DNA from 3 places in the Bradyrhizobium centrosematis genome. Region 3 is predicted to be linked to each of the others. Evidence: riboswitches for the same ligand, from Rfam matches in the RefSeq annotation. Region 3 holds a riboswitch; each other region holds the start of a gene.
What was found. A riboswitch is a leader RNA that binds a small molecule or an ion and turns the genes downstream of it on or off. The one in region 3 is predicted to bind cobalamin.

Region 1: linked by a shared signal. The riboswitch ahead of P6U31_RS23330 (DUF1636 family protein) and the one ahead of metE (5-methyltetrahydropteroyltriglutamate--homocysteine S-methyltransferase) in region 3 are both predicted to bind cobalamin.
Region 2: linked by a shared signal. The riboswitch ahead of P6U31_RS17980 (TonB-dependent receptor) and the one ahead of metE (5-methyltetrahydropteroyltriglutamate--homocysteine S-methyltransferase) in region 3 are both predicted to bind cobalamin.

What each region holds. Positions count from the first base shown of each region.
Region 1 is NZ_CP120703.1:4,842,419-4,850,132, reverse strand. Features, by position in the region: gene cobD (threonine-phosphate decarboxylase CobD) at 1-827, shown strand, start outside; gene P6U31_RS23340 (cobyric acid synthase) at 816-2,264, opposite strand; gene cobO (cob(I)yrinic acid a,c-diamide adenosyltransferase) at 2,270-2,905, opposite strand; cobalamin riboswitch at 2,946-3,166, shown strand; gene P6U31_RS23330 (DUF1636 family protein) at 3,260-3,634, shown strand; gene cobW (cobalamin biosynthesis protein CobW) at 3,631-4,665, shown strand; gene cobN (cobaltochelatase subunit CobN) at 4,665-7,714, shown strand, end outside.
Region 2 is NZ_CP120703.1:3,727,344-3,735,057, forward strand. Features, by position in the region: gene P6U31_RS17965 (hypothetical protein) at 1-84, shown strand, start outside; gene P6U31_RS17970 (hypothetical protein) at 239-451, shown strand; gene P6U31_RS17975 (hypothetical protein) at 575-826, shown strand; cobalamin riboswitch at 946-1,162, shown strand; gene P6U31_RS17980 (TonB-dependent receptor) at 1,276-3,507, shown strand; gene P6U31_RS17985 (hypothetical protein) at 3,540-4,139, shown strand; gene ilvD (dihydroxy-acid dehydratase) at 4,514-6,238, shown strand; gene P6U31_RS17995 (tetratricopeptide repeat protein) at 6,225-7,049, shown strand; gene xth (exodeoxyribonuclease III) at 7,153-7,714, opposite strand, start outside.
Region 3 is NZ_CP120703.1:6,132,525-6,140,238, reverse strand. Features, by position in the region: gene P6U31_RS29240 (flavin-dependent monooxygenase) at 1-334, opposite strand, end outside; gene P6U31_RS29235 (carbonic anhydrase) at 1,216-1,965, opposite strand; gene P6U31_RS29230 (thermonuclease family protein) at 1,974-2,678, opposite strand; gene P6U31_RS29225 (nodulate formation efficiency C protein) at 3,941-4,744, opposite strand; cobalamin riboswitch at 5,632-5,835, shown strand; gene metE (5-methyltetrahydropteroyltriglutamate--homocysteine S-methyltransferase) at 5,937-7,714, shown strand, end outside.

The sequences.
Region 1 (7,714 bases), 1.3 Mb from region 3:
TGCCTTCGCGCGCGGAGATCGAGGCCCTGCATCAGGCGGCGCGGCACGCGTACCGCACCAGTGCGCCGATCGTGGCGCTTGGCGGCGCGCAGGCCGCGATCCAGTTGCTGCCGCAACTCGCGTCGCCCGGCCGCGCGTGCATTCTCGCGCCGACCTATAATGAATATGCAGGCGTGCTGTCGGCCGCGGGCTGGGATGTGCAGGAGGCCAGCGAGCTCGACGCGCTCGAAGGCGCGGACCTCGCCGTCGTCGTCAATCCCAACAATCCCGATGGCCGATGCTATTCGCCGAAGGATCTGCTCGCGCTGCTGCCGCGCGTCGGTCGTCTCGTGATCGACGAGAGCTTTGTCGATACCGTTCCGCAACTGTCGCTCGCGCCTGAGGCGGACCGGCCGGGATTGTTGATCTTGCGCTCCTTTGGAAAGTTCTACGGCCTGGCCGGCCTGCGGCTCGGCTTTGCGATCGGGAACGCCGCCGATATCGACCGGCTCGCGGCGTCGTCCGGGCCCTGGCCGGTCTCGGGCGCAGCGATCGCGATCGGCTGCCGCGCCTTGCACGACGACGCCTGGGCCGAAGCTACGTCCGCGCGGCTTGCGAAGGACTGTGCTCGCCTCGACGAGATGGCGCGGGCGCAAGGCTGGCGGCTTGTCGGCGGCGCATCGCTGTTTCGCCTCTACGAGACGCCTGACGCGCTCGCCGCGCAGGAGATGCTCGCGCGTGCCCGGATCTGGTCGCGTGTATTCGCGAAGGAGCCGAAATGGCTGCGCCTCGGGCTTCCAGGCAGCGAAGCCGAATGGAGCCGCCTTGCCGGGGCGCTAGCGCGCTAGCGCGAGCAGGCCTTCGACGTCGAGATGCTTTTCGATGTGATCGGCCAGCGCATCGAGCGCGCTCTCGACCCTGGCATGATAGGGCTCGTCGCCTGCGGGAATGTCGAGCTTCGCCAAAAACGCCTTGCGGAAGTCGTCCGACGTGAAGAGGCCGTGCAGATAGCTGCCCTGCACGCGGCCGTCGCGCGAGATTGCGCCTTCCGGCTCGCCGTTCAGGGTCGCGAAGGGGCGCCCGCGATCCGGCCCTTCGGTGCGGCCGATGTGGATCTCGTAAGCTGCGATCGGCTGCCCGGTGGCGGCATGCACGGCGGCGACACGCGTCAGCGTCTTCTGCGGGCTCATCACCGTGTCCACGTCGAGCAGCCCGAGGCCCGGCGTGTTGCCTGCGGGGCCTTCGATGCCATCGGGGTCCGCGACGCTGCGCCCGAGCATCTGGTAGCCGCCGCAGAGGCCGAGCACATGGCCGCCCCGGCGGTGATGTGCAAGCAGATCGATCTCCCAGCCCTGTGCACGCAGGAAGGCGAGATCGCCGCGGGTCGATTTGGAGCCGGGAATGATGACGAGCCTGACATCGCCAGGAATTGCTTCGCCGGGACGCACCATCACGAGATCGACACCCGGCTCGAGCTTGAGCGGATCGAGATCGTCGAAATTGGCGATCCGCGATAGTACGAGGCATGCGATCTTGCACTGGCCGGGCTTGCGCGCATCGCTCAGGCCCAGCGCATCCTCGGCCGGCAGCTCGCCGGCGCGCGGAAACCAGGGCAGCACGCCAAGGCCGCGCCAGGCGGTCTTTTGCGCGATCAGCCTATAGCCGTCGTCGAACAGCGTGGGATCGCCGCGGAACTTGTTGATGACGAAACCGGAGATCATCGCGGCATCCTCAGGGTCGATCACCGTCTTGATGCCGACGAGCTGGGCGATGACGCCGCCGCGATCGATGTCGCCGACCAGCACGACGGGCACGTCGGCCTTGCGCGCAAATCCCATATTGGCGATGTCGGCCTTGCGCAGATTGACCTCGGCCGGGCTGCCGGCGCCTTCGACCAGCACCAGATCGGACTTTGCCTTCAGGCGCTCGAAGCTCTCCAGCACGGCGCCCATCAATGAAGGCTTCATCGCGGCGTAGTCGCGCGCACGTGCGGTTGCGATGCGCTTGCCCTGGACGATCACCTGCGCGCCGACATCGGTCTCGGGCTTGAGCAGCACCGGGTTCATGTCGGTGTGCGGCTCGGCGCCGGCGGCCAGCGCCTGCAATGCCTGCGCGCGGCCGATCTCGCCGCCATCGATCGTGACGGCCGCGTTGTTGGACATGTTCTGCGGCTTGAATGGAAGCACGCGCAAGCTCCGCCGCGTGAAGGCTCGGGCGAGGCCGGCGACGATGAGCGATTTGCCCACGTCCGAGCCGGCCCCCTGGATCATCAGCGCGCGTGCCATCGAATTCAGAACTCGACGCCGGCCTGCGCCTTGATGCCGGAGCGGAAGGGGTGCTTGACCAGCGTCATCTCGGTGACGAGATCGGCGATCTCGATCAGCTCGTCCTTGGCGTTGCGACCGGTGAGCACGACGTGAGTCATCGGCGGCTTCGAGCTCGTCAGGAACTCGACGATTTCGGCGATGTCGAGATAGTCGTAGCGGAGCGCGATGTTGATCTCGTCGAGCACGACCATGCGCAAATTCGCATCGGAGATCAGCTCCTTGGCCTTCTCCCAGCCGGCGCGCGCGGCGGCGATGTCGCGGGCGCGGTCCTGAGTCTCCCAGGTGAAACCTTCGCCCATTGCGTGGAACTGGCAGAGCTCGCCGAAATGGCCGGTGAGCAGGCGCCGCTCGCCGGTGTCCCACGCGCCCTTGATGAACTGCACCACCGCGCAGGGGAAGCCGTGGGCGACGCAGCGGACGATCATGCCGAAAGCCGAGGAGGACTTACCCTTGCCGGCGCCGGTGTGGACGATAATGAGGCCCTTCTCACCGCTCTTGGTCGCCATGATCTTATCGCGGGCGGCCTTCTTCTTCGCCATCTTCTGGGCGTGCCTGATGTCGGTATTCTCGGCTATTTGGGTATCCGGTTCAGAGGTCATGGGACCCGGTCCTTCGGCTTGACAAGAGGCGGCCACCGGCAAATGGTGGCCCGGCGTTGGTTCCTGTCCTATGACAGGCGAAGAGGGAATGCGATAGGGTCCGAATCGGCAAGATTTGGGTCCAAAATGCAGCCGCCCCCGCGACCGTGACCGGAGAGATGCCCGAAGCCACTGATTCCTTCTGGAATCGGGAAGGCGGGGATCGAAGGGCAAGACCCTGCTCCGCAAGCCGGGAGACCTGCCAGCGCGGACGAGTTTTGGACCGGCGGACGGGGTGTTCCGCGACGGGGAAACGGGCCTTCCGAAGAATGGTCCGTGTGCCTCATCGCCTCCCGCTGTTATCTGGAAGAGGCGATGACCGTCACACTTCACGTCTGCATCACCTGCCGTGCCGGCCAGACGCTTGGCGAGGGCGAGACGACGCCCGGCAAGCGCCTGCACGGCGCGATCCTCGAGGCCGGCGTGCCCGACGGCGTCAAATTGGTTCCCGTGGAGTGCCTGTCGGCCTGCAGCCAGGGCTGCTCGGTGGCGCTGAGCGCGCCCGGCCGCTGGTCCTATGTCTACGGCCGCTTGTCGGATGCGAATGCGCACGACGTGGTCGCGGGCGCTGCGGCCTATGCGGCCGCACCCGACGGGATCGTGCCCTGGCGCAGCCGTCCTGAAATTTTCCGCAAGCAGTCGCTTGCACGCATTCCCCCAATTCCCGCCTTGCCGGAGGCCGCCGAATGAACTCGCTCGCAAAAGTCCCGGTCACGGTGGTCACCGGTTTCCTCGGCTCCGGCAAGACGACGCTGATCCAGCATCTGCTCAGCAACGCCGGCGGCAAGAAGCTCGCCGTGCTCGTCAACGAGTTCGGCAGCGAGGGCGTCGACGGCGAGATCCTGAAATCCTGCGCCGATGCGAACTGCCCCGAGGAGAATATCGTCGAGCTCGCCAATGGCTGCATCTGCTGCACCGTTGCCGATGATTTCATTCCGACGATGGAGCGGCTGCTGGCGCGACCGGTGCGGCCCGATCACATCCTGATCGAGACCTCGGGATTGGCATTGCCGAAGCCGCTCTTGAAGGCGTTCGATTGGCCGGAAATTCGCTCGCGCATCACGGTCGATGGCGTGATCGCGCTGGCCGATGCCGAGGCCGTGGCGGCGGGCCGCTTCGCGCCCGACCCGGACGCCGTCGAGGCGCAGCGCGCGGCAGACGACAATCTCGATCATGAGACGCCGCTGTCCGAAGTGTTCGAGGATCAGATCGCCTGCGCCGATATCGTGCTGCTGACCAAGGCCGACCTTGCCGGCGCCGCCGGCATCGAAGCAGCCAAGGCGGCGATCACCGCCGAGATGCCGCGTCGCGTGCCGATGCTGCCCGTCACCGAGGGCGCGATCGACGCGCGCGTCATCCTCGGGCTCGGCGCTGCCGCCGAGAATGATCTCGCCGCGCGCCCTTCGCATCATGACGGCGAGGAGGAGCATGAGCACGACGATTTCGCCTCGGTCGTGATCGATCTTCCGGAGGTCGCCGATATCGACGCGCTGGTCGCATCCGTGCAGCGTCTTGCGCGCGAGCAGAACGTGCTGCGCGCCAAGGGCTATATCGCGGTCGCGGGCAAGCCGATGCGACTATTGTTGCAGGCCGTCGGCGAGCGCGTGCGCCATCAGTTCGACAAGCCCTGGGGCGCAGGGCACAGGCAGTCGAAGCTCGTCGTGATCGGCGAGCACGGCGATATCGATGAAGCAGCGATCAGGTCAGGACTAGGCATCTGATGCACGTCGTCTTCCGCGAGAGCCGCGGTCTGGAGGAGACCGCGACGCCAAGGGACATCGGCCAGGACCCGGCCGATCTCGTGGTGCTCTCGTATTCGGATTCCGACCTGGCGGCGTTCGCGGCCGGCTGGCGGCGTGGCCGCGGCAGTCTGCCGTCGCTGCGGCTCGCCAATCTCGCGGAGCTGCGCCATCCGCTGTCGGTCGACACCTATGTCGAGCGCACGCTGTCGCAGGCGCGTGGCATTTTGGTGCGCTTGATCGGCGGGGAGTCTTACTGGACGTATGGGCTTGCGGCCCTGCAGCAGCTTGCCAAGGACCGGGGCATCGTGCTCGCCGTGCTGCCGGCCGACGGCCGCGATGACGCGCGGCTCGATCAATATTCGACGTTGCCTGTCTCGACGCTGCGGCGGCTCAAGGTGCTCTGCGATGCCGGCGGACCAGTCGCGGCGCAGGCGGCGATCGCGCAGCTCGCGCTGGCTTCGGGCCTCTACGCAGGTCCCGTCATCGGCGAGATGAGCGTGCCCGAGAGGGGCTTTTACGATCCTGCGCGCGGCGTCATCGCCGGGCCGGAGACCGGCGAGGGCAGGCCCCGCGCGCTGGTGACGTTCTATCGCTCCTATCTCACCGCCGCCGACACCGGCCCGGTCGACGCGCTGATCGCCGCGCTGCGCGACAAGGGCTTTGACGCCTACGGCGCGTTCGTCACCTCGCTGAAGGCCGCAGGCGTCGCCGATTGGCTGCGCGCGCATCTGGCGCAACATCCTCCGGCCGTGATCGTCAATGCGACGGCGTTCTCGGCCCTCGGCTACGACGGCACGACGCCGTTCGATGCTGCGCCTTGCCCCGTGTTTCAGGTCGCGCTCTCCACGGCGCGCCGCGAGGACTGGGCGACCTCGCTGCGGGGTCTGTCGCCCGGGGATCTTGCGATGCATGTGGTGCTGCCCGAGGTCGACGGCCGGCTGTTCGCGGGCGTGGTGAGTTTCAAATCGGTCGCGATGCGTGATCCGGATCTGCAATTTTCGCATCTGGCCCACACGCCCGACGAGGAGCGCGTGAGGGCTGTTGCTGCGCGCGCCCTGGCCTGGCGGCGCCTCGCAGAAAAGCCGGCCGGCGAGAAGCGGCTGGCTATCGTGCTCTCGAACTATCCGGGCCGTCCGCACCAGATCGCGCACGCGGTCGGGCTCGATGCACTGGCTTCAGTGGAGGCTCTGGTATCCGATCTCGGTGAGACCGGTTTCGATCTCGCGCCAGTGCATGCTCTCGGTGAAACGCTGCTCAGGCAGAATTTGACCTGGAGCGTTGCCGATTACCGCGCGGCGCTCTCGCGCCTGCCGCAGTCCCTGCAGGACGATCTCGCGCAGGCCTGGGGGGCGCCCGAGAGCGATCCGGCTTGCCGCGATGGCGCGTTTCAATTCGCTGCCATCGCGTGCGGCAAGTCGGTCATTGCGGTCCAGCCGGAGCGTGGCGATGCTGCCACGCGCGATGCCGATTATCACGATCTCGCCCGCACGCCGCGCCACGCCTATGTCGCGTTCTATCTCTGGCTCCGGCAGCAGGGGTGTGACGCCATGGTGCATATGGGCGCGCACGGCACGCTGGAATGGCTGCCCGGAAAGTCGGTTGCGTTGTCGTCCGCCTGCTGGCCGGAGGCCCTGATCGGCGATCTCCCCGTCATCTATCCCTTCATCGTCAACGATCCCGGCGAGGCCGCGCAGGCGAAACGGCGCATCGGCGCGGTTACGATCGGCCATCTTCCGCCGCCACTCGCGCAATCCGCGGTGCCGGAGAGATTGCGGCGGCTCGAACGGCTGCTCGACGAATATTCGACCGCCGATGGTCTCGATCCCGCACGCCGTCAGCGGCTGATTGCCGCGATCCGCGACGAGGCGCGCGCGGCAGGTCTCGAAGACGACCTCGGTCTCGACGCCGCGGCGGCACCGGCCGAAGCGATTCCGCGCATCGACCGCTTTGTCTGCGATCTCAAGGAAAGCCAGTTCGGCGATGGGCTGCACGTGTTCGGTCGCGGCGCCTGCGGCGAGGCGGAGCGCGATGCGCTGCGGGCCGCGCTCGCCGGCAGGCGCGTCGCACCGGGGCCGGCGGGCTCGCCCTATCGCGGCCGCACCGACGTGTTGCCGACCGGGCGCAATCTCTTCGCGGTCGATCCGCGCGCGGTGCCGACACCATCGGCGCATGCGCAGGGGATAAAGCTCGCAGAGGAGCTGCTGCGCCGTCATTTGCAGGATCACGGCGATTGGCCGAAGGGCCTCGTCGTCGACCTCTGGGGCTCGGCGACGATGCGCACGGCCGGCGAGGAGTTCGCGATGGCGCTGCATCTGGCTGGCCTCGCGCCGCGCTGGGATCACGCGTCCGGCCGGGTCACCGGCTACGACATCATCGCGCCGGCCGAGCTCGGCCGGCCCCGCATCGACGTGACGCTGCGGGTATCGGGCCTGTTCCGCGACGTCTTCTCAGGCCTTGCGCAATTGTTCGAGGCCGCCTCCGAGGCGCTTGCGGGCCGCGAAGACGAGGGCGAGGAGAATCCATACCGCCACCGCGCCTCGCGCGTGTTCGCGCCGCGTCCCGGACAATACGGCGTCGGCCTGTCGGCGATCCCCGATGCCTTCACGCCGGAGACGCGCGAGGCCGCCGGCGAAGCCTGGCTGTCGGCCTCGTCCTGGACGTTCTCGGCTGCCGGCGAGATGCAGCACGATCGCGCCGGCATCGAACAGCGCCTCGCTGCGGCCGATGCCTTCGTCCACGCCCAGGACCTGCCCGAAACCGATCTGCTGCTCGCCGCCGATTATGCCGCGCATGAAGCCGGCGTTGCGGCGGCAGCGGCGCATCTCGGCGCGACGGGACCATCGCTCTATCACCTCGACACGACGCGCCCCGAGCAGCCGCGCGCACGCTCGCTGACGGAAGAAATCTCGCGCGTTGTCCGCGCACGCGCGGCCAATCCGGACTGGATCGCCGGCATGATGCGGCACGGTTTTCGCGGGGCGGCCGAGATCACCGCGACCTTGGAGCACATGGCGGCCTTCGCCCATCT
Region 2 (7,714 bases), 2.4 Mb from region 3:
GAGTTCTATCTGAAGCTTTCGGAGCAGTACCGTCAGCTGGCGGTGGACATGCGGCAGGCGATCGCGACCAAGGCTGCGGCCTGAGGCCGGCGGCAATCAATCCGTTCTTAATGTTTGGCGCGCATCCTTGACGGTACGCGAGCGTCGGTGATCGGCGCTCGCGGTGGGAAGACCGGGGTTCGTTGCGGTGCAGCGCGTCCCGTGAGCGTCATTGTGCCGTGCCTGACAGGGCAATCCCATGCGCCTCGTTGCAGTGATTATATTTGCGCTCATGACGGCGGCCTGCGATCAGGAGCAGGACATCACCGGCTCGACGACGCCCGCCTGCCCGATGCGGAACTACAGTTACAATCCCCGCGACCTGAACCAGTGCGTCAGTGCCTGCAAATCCTGTGATCGCGGTACCACGGTCACCTGCACGACCTCCTGCACCCTCAAGGGCGCGCGCTGAGCGCACGCCTGCTGTCTTGCAAAGGGCGCAACCGCGCAACTGGCGGTGCTCGGGCACCGGAACGATTCACTTGGATTAATCATTGGAGGAGCGGGCAGGACGCGGAGTCCGATGGAAATGGGTATGCTGGATCCCGGTCGATTTCTGGTGTCGTGCTCGCATTGCGATGCGTGGCCGATGGCGGCCAATGTGAAGCGGTCGAGCTGGTCGGCGTCCCCGCACGAGGTCCGCTTCGTCTGCACACGCTGCCGCCGCGAGGAAACCGCGATCGTCTCGGCCTCCGGCGAATTGACCCCGATCAAGCGCGTCGATGTTCCGCCGCGCGATGTCGCCGTCGCCTGGGCCCAGGCCCAGCGTTTGCGAGGGCGGGGCTGAACGGCGGCTCGCTTCGTCTTCTCCGCATGCAATTTGGCCTCGCCGTCTTCCTGGCGGGCTCCGGCCGGCCAGAACTTTTCCTTGGCACGACCGGTCGATTGACTCTCCGGCGCAACGACACGTAAATGATCGGCGACGGTTCTCCTCATGGAGATCAAAAGGGAATGTGGTGCGGGATCGTCCCAACGCCGGGATTTGTCTCAACGCCACGGCTGCCCCCGCAACTGTAAGCGGTGAATCTTTCGTCCTGTGCCACTGGGAATCTCGGTCCTGGGAAGGCGACGTTAAGGTCATGACCCGCGAGCCAGGAGACCTGCCGTCAGCCGTGGTCACACGCGAAGATGTCGGTCGGGGAGTACAGGCATTAGCTGCACCGGAGCAACCGATTGCTCTGCCGTGAAGCCTCGTTCGCTGTGACGTGCCACTGACGTCATACCGAGGTTACAATCGTGTCCCGTCTCGTCCCTGCCGCCTGGCGTCTCAGCGCCGGCCTGTTCGCGTCCGTCTCCCTCCATTCGCTCAGTCCATCCTCGGCCTTCGCCCAGCAGGCGCTCGCCGAGCAGTTGCCGCCGATCGAAGTGAGCAAGACTGACGATCAGAACCGCACGCGTGCCAGGGCGACAGGTGACGGCGAGGCGACGAGACACCGGGCAACCGCGCGTGTCGCGCCGGCAGGAAGTGGCGCCGGCTCAACTGGCGCTGAAGCCGTGGCCAGCAACGGCGGTATCGTCGGGGCCACCACGACGGTCGTCACGGCCGCGGATATCGCGCATTCGCCATCGCAGACGCTGGCCGAGATCATCGCGACGCAGACCCCCGGAGCCCAGATCACGACGTTCTATGGCGGCCCGATCGGCGCCAAGACCAGCGTGGACCTGCGCGGCTTCGGCGCCTTTGCCACCGCCAACACGCTGGTGCTGGTCAACGGCCGGCGGCTGAACGACGTCGACATGGCGCAGGTGGACCTCTCCACCATCCCGCTCAATTCCATCGAACGTATCGAGATCACACGCGGCAACTCCGGTGCGGTGCTCTACGGCGACAACGCTGTCGGCGGCGTGATCAACATCGTCACGAAGACTGGCGTCGGAGGGCCGCCCGCGTCCGCGCGCATCGAAGCGGGTTTCGGCTCATTCAACACAGGGCTCGGCAACGTCTCGACCTCGGTCAATTCCGGTCCGTGGTCGACCTCGTTCTACGGCAATGCCGTCAGGACCGATGGCTATCGCGACAACAATCGCTACGCCCAGCAGAACGGCATCGGCAATCTCAATTATACCACGCCCGGTCTGACCGCGTTTCTCACTGTCGCCGGCGACAATCAGGAGCTGCGACTGCCGGGCGGCCGCACCGTCGATCCCTCCATCGGCCTCGACGAGCTCACCACCAACCGGAGAGGAACCAGCACGCCGTTCAACTACGCCAACCAGCAAGGCTTTAGCGCGACAGCGGGCTTCACCAAGACCCTGATCAACGGCGTCGATCTGATCGTCGATGGCGGCGTGCGCGACAAGAAACAGCAGAGTGCGTTCTTCTCCAGCCCGACGCCGGTTCCGGCCTTCTTCACGTCGACTTACGTCGATTCCAATCTGACCAATTGGTCGATCACGCCGCGGCTCAGCGTGAAGAGCCTGCTGCTCGGCATGCCGTCGCAGCTCCTCACCGGCATCGACTATTACGATGCTAGCTTTCAGCAGAACCGCGGCGCGGGGCAGGGGTTCGCCGCCTGGCACAATTACGACCTCAGGCAGCAGACGGTCGCGGGCTATTTCCAGCACACAATGGGTGTGGCGCCCATCACCGACATCTCCTATGGCGCGCGGGTGCAGACCGTCAGTCTTGCAGCACGCGACCGTTTCGCCCCGGCCGCGCCATTCAACGCCGACATCGGCGCGCTGCCGCTGACGAGCAACGAGACCCAATATGCGCTGCATCTTGGAGCCGAGCATCGCTTCAATGACACGGTCGCGCTGTTCGGCCGCGCCGCGCGCGCTTTCCGCACGCCTGATGTCGACGAGCGCTTGTCCTCGGGTCCGTCCTTCGATCCCTTGACCTTCGCCGCGATCCCGCAAACCTTTCAGCTCAAGACCCAGACCTCTTGGGATATCGAGGGCGGCCTGCGCATCGAAGGCGGCGGGCTGCAGCTGCAGAGCAGTCTCTATCTGATGGAGCTCACCAACGAGATCCATTTCAGCCCGGTCCTGTTCTACAACACTAATCTTGATCCGACCCGGCGCTACGGTTCGGAGACCAGCCTGTCCTATCGAGTCAGCGACGCTCTGCTGTTGCGCTCCGGCATGGCCTATACGCGGGCGGTTTTCCGCGAAGGCATCTGGGCGGGCAACGACGTGCCGCTGGTATCGCGCTACACGGCGAGTGCCGGCGTCACCTGGAACATCTGGCAGAATTATCTGGTGCTCGATGCCACTGTGCGCTTCTGGAGCGAGCGGCGCGTGGACAACGATCAGGCGAGCACCCAGAAGCCAATCCCTGCCAATGGCACGATCGACCTCAAGCTCGGCGGCCAGGTTGAGCGCTACTTCTGGTCACTTAGCGTCAACAATGTGCTGAATGCGCTCTATTACGACTACGCCATCGCGAGCACCTTCACCGATGGCCGATTCAGCGCCTATCCGTTGCCCGGACGCACCTATCTGCTCAAGGTCGGCGCAACGTTCTGACCTCTGACATCCAAAGCAGAAGGAAATCACCCATGTGCCCTGACGTCGTGGCTCGCAGTATCCAGCCGTCTCACGGCGGCCGTTCTGGGCTTCACCCAGTCGCGCCGCGCCTTGCACCGATGTTCTGCTTGGCGCTTCTGACGGCGTCATGCACGCTCGCAAGCTTCGCGTTCGCCTGCGCAACGCCGTTCGCGGCCTTCGCCGTCGTCGCCGCGGCGATGCTGCCGCTGCGCACGGCGCTGCGCGTCGTTGCCGGCGCCTGGCTCGTGAATCAGGGCATCGATTTCGGCGTGCTGCATTATCCCGTTGACGCCAGCAGCATCGCCTGGGGCTTCGTCATCGGCGTGGCCGCGCTGCTGGCGACCGCGGCCTCGTCGATGGTGATTGGCCTCCTGTCGCAGGGCCGCACGCTGCTGCTGCTGCTCGCGATCGCGCTCGTCGTCGCCTATGGGACCTACGAGCTCGCGCTGCTCGCCGGGACGCCGCTGCTTGGCGGCGAGGGCGCCTTCACGGCCGAGATCGTGATGCGCATCGGATTGACCTGCGCGGTCTGGCTCGCCGGCCTCGTCGCCGTCTGCGAGATCGTCCGTCTGGTCGGTCCGGCCAGGCACAAAGGAGCGATGTCAGCCTGAGCCGTGCAATTGAAGCTGGCAGAGGGCCGACTCACTTGCGTGCATCTCCTCCAAGCTGAATCTCAGGCGCGCGCCACGCATCGTGAAATCTGAGGTTGTGAGCTGTCATCTTCTTGATGGTATCTTGGTAGCTCCACCCGTGTCTTCCCGGTAACGATTGTGATGTCTCCGCAACACTCGGTTCCGATTTAACCGTCATCACTGGTGGTTCGCATCGCCGCCGCTTTTTGGCCACAGCCGAACATGAATAAAATCACTCTAATGTTTTAAGGGCAGCGGCGGTCCTCGAGGCGACGGAAAAATCCCAAGGTCGATTCAAATCTTGGCTCTGATTTTTCGGGTCTGAAAGGGTCGACCGAGGAAACTGGTTTGCGATGGACGCGAAGACCGACATCAAGCAGAGGCTGCCGAGCCGTCACGTGACGGAAGGTCCTGCGCGCGCGCCGCACCGGTCGTATTTCTACGCCATGGGTCTGACCACCGAGCAGATCCACCAGCCTTTCGTCGGCGTCGCCTCGTGCTGGAATGAAGCCGCTCCCTGCAACATCGCTTTGATGCGCCAGGCGCAAGCGGTGAAGAAGGGCGTGGCGTCGGCCGGCGGCACCCCGCGCGAGTTCTGCACCATCACCGTGACCGACGGCATCGCCATGGGGCACGACGGCATGCGCTCCTCGCTGCCGTCGCGCGAATGCATCGCCGATTCCGTCGAGCTCACTGTTCGCGGCCATGCCTATGACGCCCTGGTCGGGCTCGCCGGCTGCGACAAGTCGTTGCCCGGCATGATGATGGCGATGGTCCGTCTCAACGTGCCCTCGATCTTCATCTATGGCGGCTCGATCCTGCCCGGCAATTTCCGCGGACAGCAGGTCACCGTGCAGGACATGTTCGAGGCCGTCGGCAAGCACTCGGTCGGCGCCATGTCGGACGAGGACCTGGACGAGATCGAGCGCGTGGCATGCCCCTCGGCCGGCGCCTGCGGCGCGCAGTTCACCGCCAACACCATGGCGACCGTCTCCGAGGCGATCGGTCTCGCGTTGCCTTACTCGGCCGGTGCCCCGGCACCGTATGAAATCCGCGATGCCTTCTGCATGACAGCGGGCGAGAAGGTGATGGACTTGATCGCGTCCAACATTCGGCCGCGCGACATCGTGACCCGCAAGGCGCTCGAGAACGCGGCTGCCGTGGTCGCCGCCTCCGGCGGCTCCACCAATGCTGCGCTGCACCTGCCGGCGATCGCGCACGAGGCCGGCATCAAGTTCGACCTGTTCGACGTCGCCGAAATCTTCAAAAAGACACCATATGTCGCGGATTTGAAGCCGGGCGGCCGTTATGTCGCCAAAGACATGTTTGAAGTAGGTGGCATACCGCTTCTGATGAAGACGCTGCTCGACAACGGCTTCCTGCACGGTGATTGCCTTACCGTCACGGGCCGCACGATCGCCGAAAACCTCAAGAGCGTGAATTGGAATCCGCACCAGGACGTGGTGCACCCGGCGGACAAGCCCATCACCGTGACAGGCGGTGTGGTCGGTCTGAAGGGCAATTTGGCGCCAGAAGGTGCGATCGTGAAAGTCGCGGGAATGTCCAACCTCCAGTTCACCGGTCCGGCCAGGTGCTTCGACCGTGAGGAGGATGCTTTCGAGGCGGTCCAGAAGCGCACCTACCGCGAAGGCGAAGTCATCGTGATCCGCTACGAGGGGCCGAAGGGTGGTCCCGGCATGCGGGAAATGCTCCAGACCACCGCGGCGCTGACCGGCCAGGGCATGGGCGGCAAGATCGCGCTCATCACCGATGGCCGCTTCTCCGGCGCCACCCGCGGCTTCTGCATCGGCCATGTCGGGCCGGAAGCCGCCGTCGGCGGCCCGATCGGGCTGCTCGAGGACGGCGACATCATCGAGATCGATGCGGTCGCCGGTACCCTTAACGTAAAATTGAGCGACGCCGAGCTCGCCCAGCGCAAGACCAAATGGAGCGCTCGCGCGACTAACCACACGTCGGGTGCGCTCTGGAAATATGCTCAGCAGGTTGGACCAGCGGTCGGGGGGGCAGTGACCCATCCGGGCGGCGCGCACGAGAAACAGTGTTATGCGGACATCTAGGCGTGCCATAGTTGCGTTTGTGTTGGGAGCCGGTGCGCTGGCCGCGCCGGCGCTCGCCTTCGACGGCGCACCGGTCAACAAGGATGCGACCATCCCTGTCGTGACCACCTTGCCGGGGACCGCCGCGACCGTGCGCAGCAAGGTCGCGCCGGCGACAGTGCCCCAGGAAACCTCGCTCAGCGCCCTGCAATATGCCGCCGAGGGCGGCCATCCGATCGCGCAGTGGAAGCTCGGCCGCATGTACGCCAATGGCGACGGCGTCGCCCAGGACGATCTGCGCGCCTTCGAATATTTCAGCCGGATTGCCAATGCGCATGCCGAGGACAGCCCGTCGGCACCGCAGGCGCAGGTTGTCGCCAACGCCTTCGTCGCGCTCGGCCGCTATTATCTCAGTGGCATCCCGAACTCGAAGGTCAAGTCGGATCCCGAGCGGGCGCGGGAGATGTTCTCTTATGCGGCGTCCTATTTCGGCAATGCCGACGCGCAATACGATCTCGCACGGCTCTACCTGAAGACGCCGGACGCCTCGCGTGAGGATTTCCGCTACGGCGCGCGCTGGCTCGGCCTTGCCGCGCAGAAGGGCCAGCACGAGGCACAGGCGCTGCTTGGCCAGATGCTGTTCAATGGCGACCGTCTGCCGCGGCAGGCCGCGCGCGGCCTGATGTGGCTGACCCTGGCGCGCGACAGCGCCGGGGCTGAAGAGACCTGGATCAAGGAAAGCTACAACCGCGCCTTTGCCAAGGCCTCCGACGACGACCGCGCCATGGCCTTGCAAATGCTGGAGCAATGGGTGCAGGGCCGTAGGGAGTAATCACGACACGCAGTCATTCCGGGGCGGCTCGAAGAGCCGAACCCGGAATCTCGAGATTCCGGGTTCGATGCTTCGCGTCGCTCCGGAATGACCAATCTGAAGTCTACGCCGCTTCCATATCCAGGTCGGCCCAGACCGGCACGTGGTCCGACGGCTTCTCCCAACCGCGCACATAGCTGTCGATCCCGACATTGGCGAGCTTGTCACTCGCCTGCGGCGACAGCAGCAAATGGTCGATCCGTAAGCCCTGGTTCTTCTGCCAGGCGCCGGCCTGATAGTCCCAGAAGGTGTACAGCCCGCCCTCGTCGGTGACGGCCCGCAAGGCGTCAGTGAGGCCGAGACCGAGCAGGGACTGAAAGCTCTCCCGCGTCTCGGCCTTGAACAGCGCGTCCTCGGTCCAGGCGGCCGGATTGTGCACGTCGCGAGCGTGCGGGATGACGTTGAAGTCGCCGGCGAGGATCAGCGGCTCCTCGGCCTTGAGACGCTCCTTCGAATATTCAAGAAGCCGCGACATCCATTTGAGCTTGTAGGGATATTTCTCGGTGCCCACCGGGTTGCCGTTGGGCAAATAAAGGCAGGCGATGCGGAGGACGCCGCGCTTGAGCGTCACCACGCCCTCGAGGAAGCGGGCGTGGGCGTCCTCATCGTCGCCGGCGAGCCCCGAC
Region 3 (7,714 bases):
CTTGTCTAAGTGTGTCGTCCGGTAGAGCCGCTAGATACCGAGCTCCATCCCCAAAGCTGGCGACCCAACCTGCGGAACCGTCGACTTCAGAGATCCGTTCGATCAGGCGACAAAAGTCCGCTGGTGTCCGCTCATCGCCGCCGAAACGCTTGGCGACCATGGCCCGATAGACGCCGACGCGCCTGAAGCCGTCGATGATCTCTTTTGAAATCTTCTGCGCACGGCCAAACTCGTTGCGACGCTCACGGATCTCAGCGAGTAGCGGGGACAAATTAGCCCAGGTGGTAGCCTTGGCATGGGATTCGGCAGCTATCGTTTCTTCAGGGGCGTTCATAAATCGTCCTCCTTGCTGAACCGGTTCCGAGCGTCGCTCTTTCGTATCGCGCGCGACGCGCCAGGTGATTGATACCGGCTGGACTGCATTCGCGAAGCTGTCGCAGTTGATCTCGAATGCATGCTTGAAAGCCTCGTCATAAGGCCGTCCGAAGCTTCAGCGAGATACGCTGCTGTATGTATTGAAGCTTGTGCCAGGCCATCGACACGCGGCGGCGATGTAAAGCCGTCCTTGCCGTACTAGATTTCCGGTGTTCGAGGAGGAATGCTATGTGATAGTTGCTGCATGGACGTTGTCGTCACAGTTGGGGCGAGCCAAGTCGAACCAAGGACAGAATTCCGCAATTGCGCTCGGGATGATGCCCAAGCCGATCGCTTCGTTCCCCATCTTCCTAGCAATCGACGTGCCATTAAGCATGCCTGGAGGGCGCCTCTGAAACGCGCGAGATCACTTCACTCTGTCAGAAAAATGGAGGCGCCTCCGTGTCTGCATTCAGACGTAAATGTCGTTGCTTAACGGGAAAAAGGGACGAGCACGGATCTCGACGACCGCCGGTCGGATTCAAAATCATTCTCAAAGCTGAGGCCCCCAAAGCTCTCGAGACTATCGCGAGTCATTGAGTTCAATGCCGCAACGTGTTTCGTTGCAATTCGCCGCGGAACCATCATTATCGTGGTTGCGGCTCAACCTTGCCAACATCAGCATATAGAACAGGAGGAAAGCTAAGAGGCCACGCATACCGAGGGGTCTGGCAGCGAAAGCAGTTATAGAGCGAATGGTATCCGGCACAGTCCTTGTAAAAACACAGAACAACAAGGCGGTACAGCACCAATGTGCTGTATCAGACTGCGGTGACTTGCTGTGAATGCGAGGTATTGGCGTCAGTTCACAATATCGACCTTGCCAGTTTCGATCCGATACAGGGCCCCCACGACCTTCAGTCGGTTCTGTGCGACTGCAGCATTCAGAATCGGACCGGACGATTTTAGCTTGTTGACGTTGTCGATCACATTCCGTCGCGTTGCTTCGGCGAATGCGTCGACCTCGTTCCCGAGAGATGCTGTCACGGCGGGCGCAAGTGAATTGACCAGGCATGAAATTTGGCCGTGCGTCGGCTTATCTTGATGGAGTGACCTGATCGTGTCGTCGATCGTACCGCAATGATCGTGGCCGAGTACAACTATCAGCGGCGTGTTCAAGACTGAGACTGCATATTCCATATCGAGCGTACCGTCGCCAGCAAAGTTGCCGGCGACGCGGCAGACGAACAAGTCGCCTGGTCCGCTATCGAAGACGCGTTCGGGCGCCACGCGAGAGTCGGCGCAGGTCAAAACCGCCGCATATGGATTTTGGCCTCCCAGTAAGACTGGGCGCTCGCGCTTGAAATCATCCGCCCGTGGTTCGCCCCGAACGTACCGATCGTTCCCCTTCAGCAGCCGCGCTAGGGCAGCACCCGGCAAGAGCAGGTTGTCTGGTGTTGGCTGGGTTGGCTGGCCCTTTACTTCCTTGACTTCGACAATGCCATTACCGAACTGCCGCAGAAGTGCCGAACCTGCAAATAGCAACAGCGACCGACGCGAAGGCGCAAACTTCGATAGAAGGCACATGTTTGGAGAGCGGCCAGCGTGCATGGGTCGGCTCATGGCGCGGCCTTCCGCCACCCGAGGGCTTCGGCCTCAGCTTCGCTACAGAGCCAACGCTCGCCGCGTTTGCTTGTCATATCGAGTTGCTCGTAACCGGCTTCCCCTGGAAGGTGATAAATGCGCTCGTCGCGCGCAAGAATTCCCTTTATCCGGCACTCGGGGGATGGCGGTTCCGATCGCAGAAGGGATCCCAGCAGAATTTGCTGATCATCGACCGGAACGGTCCTCGCGCCGATGACAACCGTGCTCCAGTTGCGGCCGCGCAAGTCCCCGGGCGCAATGAACACTCCGGACCACAGCCCCGCATAGGTTGTGCTCGCAACTAATTCAAAAATGACGTAAGTGTGGTGAGACGCGGCGGCCGACAATGCCCAACCCGCACGTACCATCCAAACGTTCACATCTTCGCCTTCGATGAAACAGCTGCCCAGAGCTCGCCCATACTCGTCGGCTTTTTGAGTACGACAATCCCACGATCGCCCATTCGAATGCTTGATAAGCTCGTCGCGGGCAGCTATGCCGCAGGCCCATTTCCGACCTTGGGCGTCGAGGCAAATCTGATCTGTTTCAGGAGCTTCGATCCCCGAGAGCCGAATGTTGGTTCTCTCGATCTCGATCGTATTGCCGTCAAGGATACGCGGAACGCCACTGAGTGTCGCGCCGCAGACCGGATGTGTGATGAGAGCGAGAAGTGCGAACATGATCCCTCGGTGGTCCATCACGCGTTACGTTTTGCTCCTGATCCATGTCTCGCAAAGTATCGTTCCGATGGAGTCGACTGCTCAACCGCACGACAGCCTTAATCCGCCAGCTCATTCAGACATGTGGGTTTAAGATACTCTAGCGTGATCTGGAAATTACGACCTGACGCTGCGTAAGGATCAAGCGATTTTTTCCGCAGCCCGTGCGGCAAATACGAAGATGCAACTCTCTCACTGGAATCGCACGCGACCTTCTCGAGACCTGAGGAGGAAATCTTTGGGCTCGACGCTGAACTGTCGATCCCAGACAAATTTGTAGCTCAGAACGCTACGCTCGGTCCTCCAAATGATGGCGGGTAAGCAGCGTCATGGTGAAGACAGGTGGAGGCGCAATGTGGCGATGGCTTGTGACGAAGTACATCGGAAAGCAACTGACTTCCGGCGATTCCGGTCGGCGACGATGAAAATCTGTCCTAATTTCTGTAATGCAGTCTAGCATTGCGGACGACGGCAGCGACGCGCCACAATTAGAGCCGTTCCCGATGGAATTTTGCTTCGGGCGCTTCAGTGCAACAAGCGCCTTTGCATCAGCCGGGAAGGTCGCTCTGCTGCGGTTTGGCCGATTCAAGTGACTCAGCATTTTCAGAGACCTCACCACAAAAAGGGCAATGCTATGGGCGCAGCCGTTCGGGACCGACCAGTCTCCTCTTATGGGCTTGAAGTGGATGGCCGACTGAGCGCCGAGATCGCAAGGCGAGACGGTGCTAGGGCGGCGGGAGCAGAGCTAAAGAGCTGGTGTCCTGCGCAGTTGAAGGCCGGCCCTCGGAACTTTAGTGTCCCGTTCTTGGCAACCTTTCCACCGACGCCTTTCAGCCATAATTGTCTAGTGCCAGCTCGACGCCAATGATCTCGCGCTCCTGAGTTGGTGCTCAGTCAGTTGATGTGCTAAGCGCGCCGGATCGGCCCCGGAGACGAACGTATCTCTACGTCCCTCCAGTTAAGGATGCATGGGCTGAGCCTTGGGAGCATGGGGAGCCACGGACGGTGCTGACCGGGCAGACCGCAGCTCACAAGCCACGCCGCCAAGGTGTGCTCGATGCAAAGATTGAAGACTTGCTTCCCGACCTTTGTGAAGACAGGGCCAAGGCTGCAGCCCGAGCTGCGGTGCTGACGATGCATCGTGATCTGCGAATGCGTTGACGATCACAGCTGCTGCCCGCGTTCGAAAGTGCAGCAGTTCGGCGCGATGTTTCGAAGACCGTTTACTCTGGCCGCCGCCCACCAAGCTTTTCCTCTCCCTTCAATTCGGTAGGCTCGAACCAGGAATCGGGCGGAAATGTCGCGATACGTTTTGCAAAACTGGATTGTGGCTCCCAATCCCTTCCTTGGCCTTTCTCAAAAGCGATGACATCGTTGTGTGTGAAGTGACGCGACCCTGGGGGCTTACAGTTGACTAATAGCAGAACGCGCCAAAGATCACCTTTCTGGGTCAGCTTGTCACTCCTCTTTGGTAAATAGTCTACTCCAACAGGGTCAACGACAGTACATCCGCCTTGCTGAAGAAGATCGCCGAGCCGGCCTCTTGGGGTGGTCACAAAGTTGAAGTTGGCCGGATCATGGAGAAAGCGGAAGTTTGCGTTTCTTTCGCCGTTCGCGACTTCACTTGCGATCAACGAGAGCGCCAGCGCCCGCCAACCTAATTCCATCGGCTTTGCATAGAGTGACGCAAGTTCAGTCGTGCCATCAGGCGTAATCTTCCAGGTGATAACGTACTGTTCGTCCGATTTGTTGTTCCGGTGCCTCGTCCATGCGACGAAAACAAAGTCGTTGTCACCAAGTTCAGCGACACCCCACATTTGAGGGACGAACTGTGCCACTTTCGAGACATTGGAGATGACCTGTTCGAGCGTCTCACCATCTTGCGCCCGCCACGTTGATTTGAATCTTTCGATAATAGGGCTGTCGACGGAACGAATACCACGGCCCATCGCGGTCGGCCAAGCGAGGCAGAGGAGAGGCGCACCTAGAAAAAGCCATAGCAGGTATCTTGCAAATTCTCTTTTCATAGGAGTGGCATATCCCAGTTCATCCGGAGTCGTCGGCCGCGGGTGACCTTGACTTGCTCTGAGTAGGCACAAGAAAGTTAGCGACGACGCGAGGTTGTTCCACGCAAGCACGCGCGGCCCTATGTGGCGCGCCGCTAACTTCCCTGTCAGCCACAGCGTCAAGCTGGGCTGGACGTGCCCAGCAGGAGCAGTCTGGGCGTGCTGAGGGCTAGCATTCTTCGTGCCAGGTCATAGGTGGAAAGCTGTGCCGGCTTTATGTCTGCGTGTCGCCTTTACGACGCGCACACGTTTCGATGCTTTCATTCGGTGTAACGGCTCGAGCTGGCGCACGCTCGTCCCGCGTCGGATATCCACCGCAAGAGATGAAGCCTCGGACGCAGTATCAGATTGAAGTCTGGGGTCCGTCTGCCACCGTTGAAGCGTTTGTTTCGGTATCGTGTTCTTGGTCGATCTTCGTGATGGCCAGCGACCTGAAGCCAAGTCGGCCGGTGAGGTCGCGGCCTGCCGCAATCAATCTGCTTGCTGACTATAGTGCCCATACTGAGCGCCTCCGCCCATTCAATGCGGACCCTTTGGCTGCGAACAGTTGCCCGATGGAGGTACGGGGCGACTTGCTCCACCAGAAGCCGAGGGCATTCTGCTCGAGGCGGCGATTGCCTTTGTCGCGAAGGCTGCCTTGTCCTCTTCATCGTCTAGCGCACAGCTCCGCCCATTTGGCTCCGATGTAATTGCGAGATCTTTGATATGCGACCTCCGAGAGCGACATCTCTCATCAGAGAGCTCTCGAGATGGCGCTAATCATTGAGATGCTAGGGCCGTTCGCTTATCAGTGATCGCAAAATAGTTTGCTACATGATCTGGGAGGTTGACGGCAAACCTCACCAACCGATAATCCAAACCGTCGAGGTTCTCCGGTTCCTGTTGGAGCCGGAGCTAAGAGGGAAGCCGGTGCAAATGCCGGCGCTGTCCCCGCAACTGTGAGCGGCGAGCCACTGTCCAATAATGCCACTGAAGCCTGGACGGATTCGGGAAGGCTGGACAGCAGCGATGACCAGCAAGCCAGGAGACCTGCCCCGACAATATATATCGGTCCACGGGCGAGGTGTCCCGGTGGTACGCCAAGCAGCTGTCGCACGCGCGACTTGCTCTGCCTGCGTCCGCCATGGCCTCGTCTCCAACAGGGGTTAAAGCTATGTCGCTCCTCTCGCTTCCAGTTGCTACGCTCGGTACGCCTCGCATCGGTCCAAGGCGAGAGCTAAAATTCGCTCTCGAAAAATATTGGGCCGGGAAGATCAGCGAACAGCAATTGCAGGAGGACGCATCAGGCCTGCGCGCTGCGAACTGGGCTCGCCAAAAGTCGATAGGCATTACGATCATTCCGTCGAATGACTTCTCGTTGTATGATCACGTGCTCGACACGAGTGTCATGGTAGGCGCGATCCCAGAAATCTACGCTTCGAAAGGAGAGTCCGTTTCCCTTAAAACCTACTTCGCTATGGCCCGCGGAACGCAATGCGACGACCGGGGTAGGAGCGTCGATCAGGAGAGGCGGGGAGCTGCCTTACCCGCGCAGGAGATGACCAAATGGTTCGATACCAACTACCACTACATGGTTCCAGAGTTCTACAAGGGACAGACGTTCAGATTGTGCTCTCGTAAACCGGTAGAGGAGTACGAAGAAGCAAAGGCTCTCGGGTTTCAGACCCGGCCCGTACTTATCGGGCCGGTCACATTCCTAAAGCTCGGCAAAAGTGTCGATCGCGCGTTCCAGCCCCTCTCCCTATTGGATGATCTGATATCGGTCTACATCGACGTTCTCCATGAATTAGCCCAACGAGGGGCAGGTTGGGTTCAGTTTGACGAGCCTTGCTTGGCCCTTGACCTGGACGAAACGGCGCGAAAAGCTTTGCAACATGCCTATCGCCAGTTCGCGAACGAGGGACCGGCTATCAAGATCATGGTTGCAAGCTATTTCGGCGCCCTGGGCGACAATCTGAATACTGCCCTAAGCCTTCCAGTCTCCGGTCTGCACGTCGATCTGGTTCGAGCGCCAGAACTATTGGATCAGGTCATTGCTAGCAGCCGAGCTGATCTCGTCTTGTCGCTCGGTATCATCGACGGCCGGAATGTATGGAAGTCGAATTTGTCCGCGCTCCGCCAGAGGCTGGAGCCCGCGATTGCTAAGCTGGGTAAAGATCGTGTACAGCTCGCTCCATCCTGCTCGTTGCTTCACGTCCCGATCGACGTTGAACTGGAGACCGGGCTTGCTTCTGACGTCAAAAGTTGGCTTGCCTTCTCGGTTCAGAAGATGCGAGAGCTTGCCATCCTGGCGCGGGTACTCGCTGGTGACCACGATGTCGGGCAAGCTCTGGCCGATTCGGAAAGCGCTGCGGTTACCCGCCGCAGTTCGTCGAAGGTCCATGATGCCAATGTCGCCGTCCGAATGAGGGCGATCGACCAGACCATGCGTCGGCGCGCCAACCCATTTGCCATTCGTTCTGAGATCCAAAAGGGACGCTTCGGGCTACCAGCTTTCCCCACGACGACGATCGGCTCGTTTCCGCAGACCGCAGAGGTCCGCAGTGCGCGCGCATCGCATGCGCGAGGCACCATGAGCAACGAAAAATACGACAGCTTCCTCAAGGAGGAGATAGCCCGCACTGTTCGTTGGCAGGACGATATCGGACTTGATGTCCTCGTGCACGGCGAATTTGAGCGCAATGACATGGTTCAGTACTTTAGCGAACAACTCGCAGGCTTCGCGTCGACCAAGAACGGATGGGTGCAATCCTATGGCTCGCGCTGCGTCAGGCCTCCGATCCTGTTTGGCGATGTGCTGCGGCCGAAGCCGATCACCGTCGAGTGGTGGCGCTACGCGCAGTCATTAACCAGGAAGCCGATGAAGGCGATGTTGACCGGACCAGTGACGATCCTGAATTGGTCGTTTGTTCGCGATGATCTCCCCAGAAG